Regions from separate parts of the Fundidesulfovibrio butyratiphilus genome, predicted to be linked through region 1. Evidence: riboswitches for the same ligand, from Rfam matches in the RefSeq annotation. Region 1 holds a riboswitch; the other holds the start of a gene.
The links. A riboswitch is a leader RNA that binds a small molecule or an ion and turns the genes downstream of it on or off. The one in region 1 is predicted to bind cobalamin.
Positions count from the first base shown of each region.

Region 2: another riboswitch for cobalamin. It lies ahead of ACYQ01_RS07480 (FecCD family ABC transporter permease); the one in region 1 lies ahead of ACYQ01_RS12680 (sirohydrochlorin cobaltochelatase).

Region 1 covers NZ_BAAHXA010000002.1:366,323-373,763, reverse strand. The annotation lists gene ACYQ01_RS12695 (DUF1003 domain-containing protein) at 1-32, shown strand, start outside; gene ACYQ01_RS12690 (ribonucleoside triphosphate reductase) at 225-2,294, opposite strand; gene ACYQ01_RS12685 (radical SAM protein) at 2,269-2,970, opposite strand; gene ACYQ01_RS12680 (sirohydrochlorin cobaltochelatase) at 3,553-4,446, opposite strand; cobalamin riboswitch at 4,571-4,755, opposite strand; gene ACYQ01_RS12675 (hypothetical protein) at 5,057-5,566, opposite strand; gene ACYQ01_RS12670 (hypothetical protein) at 5,505-5,999, opposite strand; gene ACYQ01_RS12665 (amidohydrolase family protein) at 6,195-7,100, opposite strand; gene ACYQ01_RS12660 (hybrid sensor histidine kinase/response regulator) at 7,421-7,441, opposite strand, start outside.
Region 2 covers NZ_BAAHXA010000001.1:1,579,372-1,586,812, forward strand. The annotation lists gene ACYQ01_RS07455 (hypothetical protein) at 662-967, opposite strand; gene ACYQ01_RS07460 (hypothetical protein) at 1,028-1,318, opposite strand; gene ACYQ01_RS07465 (hypothetical protein) at 2,109-2,624, opposite strand; gene ACYQ01_RS07470 (carbon-nitrogen hydrolase family protein) at 2,647-4,161, opposite strand; gene ACYQ01_RS07475 (SGNH/GDSL hydrolase family protein) at 4,279-5,310, opposite strand; cobalamin riboswitch at 5,378-5,563, shown strand; gene ACYQ01_RS07480 (FecCD family ABC transporter permease) at 5,912-6,946, shown strand; gene ACYQ01_RS07485 (ABC transporter ATP-binding protein) at 6,939-7,441, shown strand, end outside.

The DNA.
Region 1 (7,441 bases):
CAGAGATACACAAAACGGTTGTCACCAAATAATCGCCGGGACTCGCCCTTTCGGGGCAAATTTTTCGCGTGGTGACCGCTGCCGAGAACGCCCCTCCCGGGCCGCGACAGCGCGCCGCATCGGGCAAGACAACGGGGGATGGGCATCGCTCCGGCAGTGTTTCGCCGGGCCTTGCCCATCCCCCGTTTTGTCATCGCGACCCGCGAGGATTTTTCAGCGGGCGCCTACGCGTGTTCTTCGCTGACCTCGCAGACGTTGTCGTAGGTCACGCGGTCCGCGTATTCGGCCTGCTTGCCCTTGTTCCAGCGCGAAACCGGCCGATAGTAGCCCACCACCCGGGTGAACACCTCGGCCTGGCTGCCGCAGATCGGGCAGAAGTGGTGCTCGCCGTGCAGATACCCGTGATCTTTGCAGACGCTGAACGTGGGCGTTATGGAAAGATAGGGAATCTTGGTCAGGGTGAAGGCCTTGATGATGAAACTCTTGAGCGCCTCCAGGTCGGCCACGGACTCGCCCAGGAAGGTATGGAACACGGTGCCGCCGGTGTAGAGGGGCTGCAGGCGGTTCTGGTGCTCCAGTGCGGCGAGCACGTCCTGGCACTGGCCCACCGGCAGGTTGGTGGAATTGGTGTAGTACGGCGTGCCGTTGCCCGAGGCCTGGATATCGGCGTACAGATTCTTGTCGATCTTGGCCAACCGGTAGCTGGTGCCCTCGGCCGGGGTGGCTTCCAGGTTGTAGAGGTTGCCGGTTTCCTCCTGGAAACGGGCGGTGATGGTCCGCAGGTGGTTCAAGACCCGGGTCATGAGCCGCACGCCGGCCTCGGTCTCAATGCCCTTGCCCAGGATGTTCATGCAGGCCTCATGCCCGCCCACCAGGCCAATGGTGGAAAAGTGGCCCCGGTAGCCGTTCTTGAGATACCGGGCCGACCAGGGGAACATGCCCCGATCCAGGTAGTCCTGGATCATCTTGCGTTTGAACTCCAAAGCCACCTTGGCCAGTTCGGCGTATTCCTCCACCAGGTCGAGGAAGTCCTCTTCGCCCTGGGAGAGATAGGCCAGCTTGGGCAGATTCAGGGTGACCACGCCGATGGAGCCGGTCAGGTCGCCCGCGCCGAACAGACCGCCCACCTTCTTGCGCAGCTCGCGCAGATCCATCTGCAACCGGCAGCACATGGAGCGCACGTCCTCGGGGTCCAGGTCGGAATTGATGAAGTTCTGGAAGTACGGCGCGCCGTACTTGGCGGTCAGTTCCAGCAGCTTCGAGCCGATGGGCCCCTCCCAGGGAAAGTCGGCCGTGACGTTGTAGGTGGGGATGGGAAAGGAAAAAATCTGGCCGTTGTAGTCGCCCCCGGCCATGACTTCCAGAAAGGCCTGGTTGAACATGTCCATCTCGGCCTGAAACTCGCCATAGGTGAAGTCTTGCAGCTTGCCGCCCAGGATCACCGCCTCGTTCGCCAGGTGCTTGGGGCAGGCCAGGTCGAAGCTCAGGTTGGTGAAGGGGGTCTGTCCGCCCCAGCGCGAGGTGGTGTTCACGTTGAACACGAACTTCTGCATGGCCTGCAACACCTGCTGGTAGTTCAACTGGTCGTGGCGGATGAAGGGCGCCAGGTAGGTGTCGACGTTGTTGAAGGCCTGGGCGCCGGCCCATTCGTTTTGCAGGGTGCCCAGGAAGTTGACCATCTGGCCCAGGGCCGAATCGAAGTGGCGGGCCGGGCCGGCGGCGCTGCGGCCTTCCAGGTTGAAGCCTTCGAGCAACAGGTCGCGCAGGCTCCAGCCGGCGCAATAGCCGGCCAGGCCGAAGGAGAGGTCGTGCAGATGGAAATAGCCGTGATCGTGGGCCTGGCGCACCTCTTCGGGATACTTCTCCAGGACGTAGCGGGCCTGCACCGTCCCCGAAAGATGGAGCATGAGCCCCTGGAACGAGTGCGTCATGTTGGCGTTTTCCGAAACGCGCCAATCCGCCTTGGACAAGTAATTGTCGATGGTGTCCTTGATGTCGAGGTACGCGGCCTTCTGCTCGCGCAGGGCGCGGCGCTTTTCGCGATAGATCACGTAGCGCTTGGCCACGTCGAACAGGCGCGACTCCATGAGCACGCGTTCGACCATGTCCTGCACCATTTCCTGACGGGGCACGTCGATGCCGGCGAGTTTTTCTTCCACCTTGCGCGACATGCGCTTGGCCAACAGGGGGTCCTGCACGCCACTGGCCCTGAGGGCCTTGAGAATGGCCAGGGCGATGCGGTCCACGGACCAGGTTTCCAGACGGCCGTCACGTTTCTTGATCTGAAGAGGCATAGGGGGTCTCCCCGCCCCGCTTGGGGGCAACGAAGGGTTGTTCGCGCAGAGTCATTCCGTCAGGGAGGACGGCCCGCACTCGGGCCACGTCCTCACCGGTCAGCATTGGATCGAGCGTTATGCGAAAGGCCACGCGACCGGGATGGGCCGCTGCCAGTTCAATGCAGCGCGTCAGGCTCGCCCGGGCCGTCTCGGCCGCGAGCGCGCCGCCCGTGAGGGCCGGATACATCTCCCACGGACCTTTGAGGTCCACGCTCAGGCACAGGCCGGGCCAGGTTTCCAGCAGGGCGTGAACCACGTCCGGGCGGGTGCCGTTGGTATCGACCTTGAGGGGCAGTCCCAGGGGAACCAGGGCCGCCACCAGGGACTCCAGGCCGGGATCGGCCGTGGGCTCCCCGCCACACACCACCACCCCGTCCAGCCAGGGTTTGCGCCGGGCCAAAAAGGCCAGCACCTCGCCCAGGGGTTTGGGTGCGTGCCGATGCGGGGTCCAGGCCAGGGAGCCGTTGTGGCAGCCCGGACAGCGCAGGTTGCAGCCGCCCACGTAGACCACGGCCGCCGTGCGCCCCGGCCAGTCGCAGAGCGAAAACGGGGTCATCCCCCGCACCAGGGCGGGAGTGTGCGCCGGTTCGTGGCGGACGGTTTCGGGGGACAAGGGGTGCGACACATTGCGCATGGAGTTGCGGTCCAATTTTCTTCATACCCCAGGGGGAGACGTTTGTTAAGAGAAATACATTCAACAATAACAACATGATGCGACGCCGCGGTTCGCAACTGCTTGACAATCTTGCGGTTTCCCTTTTTCGCCGGGTCGGCCTATGGAAAAAATCGATTGGCCACACGGTGCGGACGCGCGAAAAAAGCGCCCAACCGGTCGTTACCATTCCGATTTTTCAAAGGGGAGGTGTCGAATTGGGGGGGAAGCACAGGACGTTTCCCAGGCGTCCTGCCCAGCCGGTACTATCGACTTTTCCCGCTCCCATGGCAAGCCCCGCCAGGGGTCGCCCGGCCCGCCCGACAGGCCCGCCGGGCCGGCAAGCCCCGCCCGGCGCGGCATGCGGGGTCGCAGCCGCTCGGGGAAAAAACATCGCGCCTGGCCGGCTCGGGTCCGTTCGAAGGACATGGGCCGGCCACGACACAAAATATTTCATTATTTCAAGATGTTTTCTATCCGTTTTACACAACGGAACGTTCAGGACGGGACGGAAGGAAACAGACGGCGCGCCCCGGTCGACGACCGCGGCGCGCCGGCCCCCCGCTATTTGAGATGCCCGAAGGCGACCTTGGCGTGCGCCACCCACAGGGCGCGCAGGGCTTCCACCTCGCCCGTGCCGCGCAGCACCGGTTCGGTGGCGATGCCGGCCTTCTTCATGACCGAGGCGAAGGAGTCGTCTTCCTTGCCGGCCATGTCGTTGTGGGCGTGGTCGCCGGCCACGGCCATGAACGGCACGAGCAGGGCCTTCTTCACGCCCTTGGCGGAAAGGGCCTTCACGGCGTCATCCAGGGTGGGCCAGCCCTCCACGGTGGCCACAAAGGCCAGGGGGTCCTTTTCCCACAGGGCATACTGCATGCCCGGGTAGTAGATGTTGGCCGGATGCTTGGTTCCATGCCCCATGAACACCACGGCCTCGCCGGCCTTGCGTTTGGGCAGGCTTTCCAGCAGGGCCTGGGCGACTTTTTCCACGTCCTCGGTGGAGTACAGCAGCGGCGCGCCCATCTCGACCTGGCGAATGCCCTTGGGCAGGCCGGCAAAGGCCTGGGCGGTCTTCACCAGCCCTTCGTACTCCTCGCCGGGGATGGTCTGGAGCGACTGCACGGCCACCTGGGTGAAGCCGTCGTCAGCCAGCTTGGCCAGGGCCATCATCGGGGAATCGAGGGTCTTCTTCTGCTCCTTGGCCACCTTTTCCCGAATGATCTTCGACGTATAGGCCCAGCGGATCTCCACGCCGGGAAAGGCCTTGCGCATGTCGCGGTCAAGGGCGTCGAACGCGGCCCAGGCTTTGGGCACGCTGGTGCCGAAAGCCACCAGCAGCAGGGCTTTCTTGTCCTGTTTAACGGCCGGTCCGTGAGCCAGGACCGGCGGGCTGGACAAGACCAGGGCCAAAAACCCGAGAACCAAGACGCGCCACAGCGAGGGGTGGAGTTTCTTCATGGAAATGCTCCGTGCGGTTTGGGGCCTTTGGCAGGAGGACGCAAAAAAGCCGCTTCCCGCGTATGACGCATGGAAGCGGCCCGCATTCGCCCTTCGATCCCGCGCAAACGAAGACCCGTCGCCTCGCGGGGCAAATCGTCAGGCAGGTCTTCCGGCTCGTCCCGCCGGCTTCGGCCTTCCCGGGCGTTGGCCCAGTGACCTGTTCAAGGAAGCCGGCTTTTGATGGGACCCACGGCGGCGGCACCGCTCCCGATTTCCACGGGATTCCCTATTCTCCCCTGGCGGGGCACCTGACGGGCACGAAATACCCCGCCCACGGGGCGAAGTCAACGCGCGTTCCCCGCAGGCGTAGCCGAAAGATGACACGAAAACAAAAATGCCGCACCGCCGCAGTCGGGACGGTCCACCCGACCGACGGACGTTCCGACAGCCGCTAAGAGCCCGTTGAAACAGTCGATTCTTGCAGCCTGTTCAAAACAACTTGCGGGCAAGGCGCGAGAAAAAGTCAAGCCCGAGCGGAGTTGGCATCCGTTGAGGGGTTGCGTTTTTCGCAGCAACGCAGCCAGCAAGGATTTTCCAACATGCTGCTAACCGGTCGCGGTTTCGCCGCTCACTCCTCGATCTGCCGATTGATGAAGGCCAGGGTCTTTTCGGGCAGGGCCTTGGCCGCGTCGGACTCGCGCAGGGCGGTAAGGTCTTCGGTGATGGTGAGCATGAGATCGGTGAAGCGCGATTGCTGGCGCACGCGTTCGCGCATGTCCTGGCTGAACCAGGCCTGCTTGAGCAGCTCCGCCGCATGGTGGTGGATCATGAGCGCGATGGGCTTGGGCATGGACGTGTACGAGGCCAGCATGTCGGCCTTGAGGTCGTCGATGCTCTCCAGAAACTCGGCGAACTGGGCGGTCTGGCGCTGTTCGTCCAGGCGGATGCGCTTGCGCTCCTCCTCGAAGCGGATCTCCAGCCGTTCCAGGTCCTGTTGCAGTTCGAGCTTGGCCACGGCCCGGTCCTGACGCATCTTCTCCAGTTCGGGCAGGTGGGCTTGGCGCCACTCGACCGATTCAGTCTTGACGGTGTAGACAATCCTGGAAATGAACCGGGCAATGTTCTCCGGTATGGCCATACTGCAACTCCTTCTGGAGAAAAGCGTCCAACGTGCGGGACACGCTTTCGGGCTCGGCCCGGTCCAGGGCGTGCGAAAGCTGCAAGAGCCGTTCGAAGCGAAGCGTCTCCACGCTGCCTTCAATGAACGCCTCGGTCTGGAACACGGTGGCGAACTCGATGGCGTCCTGTCTGGCCCGAATCTTGTCGGTGATCAGGGCGGCCAGTTCCTCTATGTTTCGTCTCTGGCACTTTTCGGCCATGGTCTTGCGGGCGTGGGCGCCCCTGTCGCGCTCCCGGACGAGTCGGCGGGCGTTTTTGTCCGCCGACCGGCGCATTCGCGCCTCGGCGTTCAGGGAAAACAGGGCCAAAACCAGGGCCGTGGTCACCAGAACCAGGTAAAGCACCGCCACCGACGAGGCGAAAAAGGCGGAAACATATGTATACAGCATCATGAGCGTTCCGAATGCGGCGGACAGGTTTGGGCCGTCGGGAAAACCCGTGGCCCTCGCCGCGATGGGTTCGGCCGGGTGGTGCCGTCCGCCCCGCGCGCAAACTACCGATTTTCCCCCGCGCCGGCAACGCGCTTTTCACCCCGTCCGGGCGCTTGAGCGCAAAACTCCCGGACGGGAGGAAGAACGCCCCGCGACTCAACGCGCGGCAGCGGTCCTTTCCATGAGCCCGAGCGCGTTGCCACCGGCGAGCTTTTCGCGCGTTTGCGGGCTGAGCAGGCGCAAAAGCGTCCGATAGCGATCCATGGTGGCCTGATACTTGCCCCAATGGGCCACGACATCCGATCCGATCAGGAAACGGTCGGGATACTTTTCGAAAATGCGGACCCAGGTGCGCAACGAGGCCTTGTTTTTGGCGATGTAGTCGTCGAACACCACCCAGGAAATGTCGAACAGCAGGTTGGGATACTGGTCGAGCAGGCGCGTCGTCACCTCGGGCAGGGTCGGCACGTCCACCCGGCGCGAAATGCCCACGTGCGCCCAAATGAACGTCACATCGGGAAACCGCCGCAGGGCGTCTTCCATCTCCGCCAGGTAGATGGGATCGTTGCGCCCGGCGGAACTGATGTTGTGGTGGATGAGCACGGGCAACTTGTGCTTGCGCGCCACCTCGTACACCGCCAGCAGGGCCGGATGGTTGGCCCGGGGCGGTTCGCCGTAGGTATAGGCCGTCAGGTCGTCGTGACGGCTCATCACCTCGCCGATGCCCATCCACAGGCCGGGATAGGCCTGGATCAGGCTCTCGATCTGGGCGGCGGCGTTGCGGTCCAGGGGATTGATTCCGCACAGGAAGGGAAAGAACCGGTCGCGCACGCTTTGCGGCTGTCGCTCCAGCTCGCGGGCCAAAAACAAGTCCGTGGCCGAGTAGTAGTAGGCCCGGGAGTCCGTGGCCAGGTAGTAGGCGGGACGCACGGGGTCCGATTCGGACCACATTTTCAGGATGGGCATGCCGAACACGATGGCCTTGTCCACCTTGGCGGCGTCCATGGCTTGGATCAGTTTCGGAAATCCGTCCGTGGTGTGGGTGAAGTCGTAGAAATGCAAGTGACTGTCGCATTTCTCGGCTCCCTGGACCGCAACAACCGGAAAAGCGACAAACGAAAACAACACGATCCAAAAAACGGCAACACGGCTGAACAAAAGAGGCATGACGGCATCCTTGCGGTTTGGGGTGTGGCGGGGGCGATTTGTCCTCCCCTTACCCCAAAGCGCACGGTGCGGGCAACCTCGGGCCGTGATCCGCCCCTCCCACGGTGCGTGTTCCTTTTGAAAACGCCCCCCGCGGTTGCGAACAACGCTTCGGCCCTGGCGCCGCGTCGCGCCGCGACCGGGAAAGGGCTCCCCGGTCCGGTCCTGAAAACGCGTCAGGGACGCAGGCGCGCGGC
Region 2 (7,441 bases), on a different contig from region 1:
CGGCCGCGCCGGGCCTGGCCCCGCGCGAGCGCGCCTCCGGTCGTTTTTGAACGCGCAAGCGCGTCGAAACCGACAGGATTGTGGCCACGCATACACCATAATAGCCAAAGCCCGCCTCGACTTCAAGACGGCATGCGTTTTTGGCTTGACAAAATTGTGAGTCGTTTCTTCCCAGATCAGGGGGAAAGGACGCGACGACAACTCCCCTACGACGTCAACAAAACAAAGACTGCGAACTTTGCTCAAAACAGGGCGAGGAAAATCTTGCTCAACTCTACACCAGAAGAGGCAGCTCATACAGAGCCGCTAAACCGTAAGTCCAACATCAATAATTTGTCACAAGAAGACAATAGGCATACGCCATCAGGCGAACAACAAAATACAAAACCAAACGAATACATATTCCTTGGAGCAGATAGTATTTAACGCTGCATCCCGTTGGCCGACAGGGATCAAGGCTGGACATCATCCCCTGCGTCAGCGTGCCAGACATTTCATGCCTTAAACAATGTTACTAGCCCGAAACAAGCATACGCCGACCAGCAAGCACAAGGAGTCAAGAGAACTGCCACCCCCAGCAAACATTCTTACAGAACAACATACAAACCCCACCATCAGATATCAACAAATCGTAACACCAACAATGACGAGTAGGTCTGTGTTACACAGCAACTTCATCCTTCGCATCGAGCATTTTTGTCCCAACAACAGCGCCAATCACGGAGCAGATCAACAAGATTCCATACACTGCAACCTCTTTATAATGCTGAGCATTATCTCTCGTCGCAAACTCAACAAAAGACTTTGCCCCATCGATACCAAGCCTGGAAGACTCTATCTCTCGTATATCGGCTTCAGAAAAATGCACAATATCCTTTGCACTCTGATACCCATTATACCCACTAAAACCAAACATAGCCAAAGAAAGCAAAATAATAATCACTCCCCACACTTTTTTCCCTGACATTATACCCCCCCTGTAACGAATAAAAAAGTTATTCTACAGCCACCGCAAGTTCAAGCCGTTTCATTTAGCATTTACCATCTTTGTCCCAACGACAGCACCAAATACAGAACAGAGCATGAGCACTCCACAGAGAGCGACATCGTGATAACGTTCCGAATTACCTCTCTGTGTATAACGAATAATATACCTTTCAGCATCACTCATCTCACCAGCCGATTCCTTTTGTTTTATATAACGCTCAGAGATGTGGATAACCCCTTTCATACTTGTATACCCAATATACCCACTAATTCCAAACACGGCCACTGAAAGTAGGATAATAATCGTTCCCCAGACCTTTTTCGCTGTCATTGCCGCCCTCCAATAAATATAAAATCTACTCTCTGATCATGGCAAACGCAAGCATTTTCACGCTGCATATTTTCCTAGTGTATTGATTCCCACCGAGACGCACACTTGACTGTCTATTCTTCCGGGTATGGAACACCTGATACCGTGCTTCAGGGAAAGGTGCCCTGCCTTGATCCCTGTCGCTCAGCGCAGACACGATGTTAAAGACACAATGCGCCCAGTAATAAGCCTGGAGGTTGGAAATAGCCTTCGAAGAAACATAACGATACGGCAGTCGAAAAATTCTTGGCGCAAGAAAAAAGAGAAGGGCCGGAGCGATTGCTCCGGCCCTTGAAAAGACCCTTGAGGGGGTTACGCAGTTTCCTGTTTCCAGGGCCTTGCCATACCTGCCGCGCTTTTTCGGGTTGCTTGTTTTTCCGTTGTCCGGGCACGGGCCCGAACGATTCAGGGTTTGTTCCGTCGGTCTTGCGCGGCGTACCGAGCCTGACGTCAGGCCGTTTGAACGAGGTTCGTCAGGGTTTTCACTCCTGCTTGGTCGTGCACGATCCCCCCTCGTTCACCCATGTTTTGAAAAATAAGCACTCCAGGGAGGTTGTCTAGGGCCTGTCATGAAAAAAATGCAAAAAAGAGCTTCCCCGGCCCAGGAAATATCCTGGGCAAAAACATCCAAAGACTTCAAGGTGTTGTACGCTTCAACAAGACGCATGCCGGCAGGCGGCCCGCCCGGGGACAAAAAGAGCGGCCCCGAACGTCCACGCCCCGAACAGGGCGCGCCCGCGGGGGCTCCGCGCTAGGCCAGATCCGCCGCGGCCTGGCGCCCCGTGGGAGTGAGAAACACCAGGGCCGTGCGCCCGCGTTTGAGTCGCTGCACCAGTCCCATCTCCTCCAGACAGCGCAACCGGTTCTCGATCTCGCCCAGCGGGGCTCCCAACTCCAGGGCCAGCTTGGCCGAAACCACGCCATCGCTCAGGAGCAGGCCACCCAGGATGTCCCGATCGGACTGGCAGGCCCCCACCTCTTCGGCCAACTCGTCGGACGTGCGGGTGTCGAGTTTGGTCCGGGCCAGGTCGAGCATGATGTCGATGCCCCCCATGTAGCGTTCCACCTTTGGCCATTCCGGCTTGTTGGTCCGGTAGAACCAGGTGGAGAAGTCCGACAGGCTGGCGTACCGCCTGGCCAGGGCCACGTTGTCCTGGCCGAAGATGAGCCTGCGAAACGAGGAAAGAAGCACGAAGTGATCCTTTCGGAAGGCTTCGAAATCCTGGGCGATAACATCTTGTTTCATGCGTTCGATCAAGGGATCCATGGTCGTGTCCTTGGCCGGAGGCCTACATGAGCTGATGGAGCCGGTAGATGAGCAAGGGAGGCGAATCCAACCGTTCCACCCGGCTCTTGCCGTGTTTCCCGCTGAACTTCTTGGACGGGGCGTAAAGAAACGAGAGTTCGACCCCTTCGCCCCTGAAAAGCTGGGTGCAGCTCACCGAGGCGCAACAGGCCGTCACCATGTTGAACTGGCCGCCGAAGATGTCCCGGGCCTTGCTGTGGAACTTGTCGATGCCCAGCGTCATGGCAGGAACGAAGAGAAAGTCGCACGGCACGCGCGAGATGATGGACTCCACGGAGGGCAACAGCATGTCCAGACAGATCACCGTGGCCATGCGCCCGATGGGGGTGTCGACAAAGACCACCGGGCTTTCGGTATGGATGTATTCCACCAGTTCCTCGCCGGCCACGAGGTCGAATTCCCTGCGGATGAAGTCGCGGTTGGGACTTTTTTCGATGATGTCCGCAGTGAGCACGAAGGGACGTTTTTTCGTGTGCTCCCAGACCACGTTGCCCTGCCAGTCGAGCATGGTGGCCAAGTTGACGTAGCCGGCGTGGGGGCGCTCCTTGTGGAAGCTTCCGGCCACCACCAGCTTGAGCTGGTGCGGCCCGTTGTGGGTCGAGAGATATTCCACCATGGAGGTGAGGGCGTCGTGGTCCACCGTGAGCTCGGGGAAGATCAGGATGTCCACCCGTTCCTCCTGGGCCTTGGCCAGGATGGAGCAGACGTACTCTTCCATCGTGTCCCGGTCCGGGCTTTTCAAGTTCACGTAGCGGAAGGGCACCTTCATGCCCACGCCTTTTTTGCGGTAGGTTTCCACGTCAAAGACAAAGCCGGCGTCCATGGGCGACAGGGCGATGGTCAGGGTTTCCAGGTTGGCCAGGCTGCGGTGAAACGACGAGCCGGACTGGCGGCTCACCTTGCCCGGCGAGAGAATCACCCTGTGATTGTTCACCCGGCCGTCCTTGACCAGGGTGTGATGTTCGAGAAAATGATAGGAAATGGTGGCCGAAAAATAGGCCTCGTCGTAATCCAGGGGGTCGGCGCCGATCCAGCGGGAAAAGATGGGCTTGATGCGCGGGGCGATGACGTATTCGCCCTTGCTGCCGCCGACTTCCACCTGGATGGGCGTGTAGTAGTTGGAGTTCATGAGCCGGACGAGGGGATCGCTCGGGGGCAGCACCTGGGCCTGCGTCCCCGCGGTCTGCACGCCGAGCCCCGCCAGTTGGGCGTCGAGCCGGGGCAGAAGCGCGGCCACGAAGAGTTTGGCCGTCCGCTCGGAATGGATATTGCGACGGATATACTCGTTGAGCGTCCACATGCAGGCCGGGGAGTCTTCCTCCTCCAGGGGCAAGGTGGCCACGTCGCGGGCTATGCGCACGTCCTGGTCGACTTCGAGCACACTGATGAGTTCCTCTTCGTAGTCCAACGCCACGTGGTAGATGGTGGCGAAGAGTTCGTACAAGCGGGCCAGTTTGCAGAAGTCTATGGATTGTAACGTCTCGAGCAAGGACGCCACGGGACGAACCTCCTGAATTGGTCCGCCGTGCGGACCGGGATGGACCTTCTGGTCGGTCTCTTTCTCTGGATACCCGGACGAAAGGCGGTTGTCCAACCCCCTTTGCCCGGGTCGGCGTTATTGCACCATGGGCACGCCCCAGTACTGCTTGGGCACGAAATCCTTTTCCTTGAGAAACTTGGTCAGCTCCCAGGCGAGAACCCCGCTGGCCGCCTCGTTGGGATGGCGAAAGGGGTCGTGGGCCAGAACCATTTCGTCGTTGACCAGGGGCGTGCCCACGTAGAGGCACGGGGGACCGCCCTGTTTAAAGGCGTCCACGAACATCTGGCCCACCCGGGTGAACAGGATGAACTTGGCCCCGTGTTCCTGGCTTTCGCGGTCGAAAAGGCGGGCGATGTCCAGTCCCAGCCCCACGGTGTCGGCCCAGAACTTGGGATCGAGCGGAGGTCCGACCTCGCCGGGCTTGGCCTTGGGGATGGCCATCCAATACACGGTGTTGCGCAGGATCTCGTAGGTACGACACCAGGTCGCGGCAAACCGGTCCGCCGCCACAAGAGCCATGAACAGGGGAGAATTGTTGGTCACGGGAGAATTCTTGAGCTCCAGCTTGCCGTTTTCCTCCACGAAACGCGGCTTGCCCAGGCGCCAAATGCTGTCGGTCATGTGCCGAAAGTCGGCAAAGTGCGGCACGTAGCAGATCACCAGATCCGGGTGGAGCTTGTAGCCGTCGCGGCGCACCCGCAAGAGCATCTGGTCGATGCCGTAGCCGCTCACGGCCAGGTTCACCACCTCGACGTTCTTGAAGTACCCCTGAAGCAACACGGGCAAGGTGAACCGTTCGCGCAGTCCGAAACCGAACGCGTGGGAGTCGCCCACCACCACGATGCGGAACGTGCCTTCGGGCTTTTCGGGCGTCACCACCGGTCCGCGATAGCCCTGGTCGTTGATGGCGTATTCCACGTCCACCCCGGTGGTCTTGGACCAGGCCGTGGCCCCGGGCTTGAGCGACCATCCCAAGTCCGGATCAAAGCACCCGATCTGTTGCGGCACCACAAAGCCCCAGGTGCGATCGAGCATGCGCCAAAAAATGCGCGACGACACTTCAATAAAAGCAAGCAGGCAGAGAATGTAGAGAATTGCACGCTTCATGCTGGGGCCGGTAGCAGTTTGACGGGGCGTTTTGCAAGACCCTCTTTGACAGGGGTCGGGCTTTGTCCTAGGAAACTGGCGTTCCGGCCCCCTGAATATGGGGCGCTTGCGAGGGAATCCGGTGCGAAACCGGAGCGGTCCCGCCGCTGTGACCGGGGACGAAACCCGCCAGACGCCACTGCCCACGGGCGGGAAGGCGCGGGGAGTAGAATGATCCGGAAGCCAGAAGACCTGCCGGAACGCCGGGCGCGGCCATGCTCCCGGACCGGGCGAACACGTCCGCCCGGCCGGGAGCATGGCCGACTTCCACGATCGGTTTCCGAAGTCGCATGCCGCGCGTCACGGAGCCGAATGCGGAAGCGCCCGGCCGCCTGGCCCGGATTCCCTGGCGGACGCCCGAGCCCGGTTCCCGAGGAGGAAACACCGTGATTTTGTCCCGCGCGTCCCGCATTCGACGCCTTTCGTCCTTGCCGCCCCGCCGCGCATGCGGCAACGCGTTTCGTCAGGCCGAGCCCGCGACCAGCGCTCGTCGCCTGGGCGCGCGTGCGCGTTTCGCCCGTTTCGCGGTCCGCGTCGCCTCTCCCCTCCCCGGAGCCCGTCCTTGACCCCCCTTCCGGGGCGCTCACGCGCCGGCGCAACGGCCCTGGCCCTGATCGCCGCCTTGGCCCTGCTGGTGGCCTGGGCCGCTTCCAACGGACCGGCCCCCCTGCCCGCCGGGCTGGTGGGGCGCATCCTGGCCGGCAAGCTCCTGGCCTGCTCCTCCTGCCTGGACGGCGTGGGCGACGTGGCCCAACGCCTGGTTCTCGAAATCCGACTGCCCCGCATCGTCGCCGCCGGAGCCGTGGGCGCGGCCCTGGCCCTCTCCGGCGGACTGTTCCAGGGACTTCTGCAAAACCCCCTGGCCGATTCCTACACCCTGGGCGTCTCGGCCGGGGGAGCGCTCGGGGCCTGCCTGGGCCTGCTGGCCGGCGTGGGCGGCCACGGCGAACTGGCCCTGGCCGCCTGTTCCCTGGCGGGCTCCCTGGCCGCGCTCGCCGTGGTGCTGACCCTGGCCACGGCCAGGGGACGCCTCGATCCGGTCACCCTGGTTCTGGCCGGAGTCATCGTGTCCGCCACCTTGCAGGCGGGACTGGGATTCGTGAAGTTTCTGGCCGGCGACAACGTGGCCGGCCTGGTGTTCTGGCTCATGGGCGGATTCGTGGCCAAGACCTGGTCCGAGGCCTGGCTGGCCCTGGGCGGCCTGGGCATGGGACTGGCCGGGGCCGTGGCCTTCGCCCGCGACCTGGACGCCCTGTGCGCGGGCGACGAAACCGCGAAGGGGCTGGGCGTGAACGTGGCCGCGGTGCGCCTGGGGCTCCTCGTCTGCGCCTCGGCCTGTGTCGCGGCCTGCGTGGCCGTCTCGGGCATCATCGGTTTCGTGGGCCTGGTGGTGCCCCACATGGTGCGCCTGGCCGCCGGCCCGGCCCATCGCCGTCTCCTGCCCCTGTCCGCCCTGGCCGGAGCCGTCCTCCTGCTGGCGGCGGATACGGCCGTGCGCACGGTCCTGCCCCACGAGGTGCCGGTGGGCGTGCTGACGGCGCTCTTGGGCGGCCCCTACTTCTGCCTGCTCTTCGTGCGCGGAGCGGCCCGTGTGTAGCGCGCGGACGCCCGACCCGGTTCTTTTGCGCGGGACCGGCCTGCGGGTGGTGCGCGGTGGACACGAAGCCCTGGCCGGAGCCGACATCGCGCTGCGAGCCGGCGAAGTGCTGGGCGTGGTCGGGCCCAACGGGGCGGGCAAATCCACCCTGCTTCACTGCCTGGCCGCGCTGGAACGTCCGGCCGCCGGGCGGGTGGAGCTGGCCGGAATCGACGTCTTCACCCTGTCCCGACGCGCCCTGGCCCGCCAAGTGGGCTTTCTTCCCCAGGAAACCCTGGACCGCTTCGGTTTCACGGTGCTCGACTGCGCCCTCATGGGCCGCTACCCCCACCTGGGCCGCTTCGCCGCCCCCGGGGCCCCGGACCTGGACGCGGCCAGGCGGGCCCTGTCCGAAACAGACCTGGCCCACTTGGCGGACCGGTCCGTGACCACCCTTTCCGGCGGAGAAAAACGCCGCGCCGCCCTGGCCCGGGTGCTGGCCCAGGAGACGCGCGT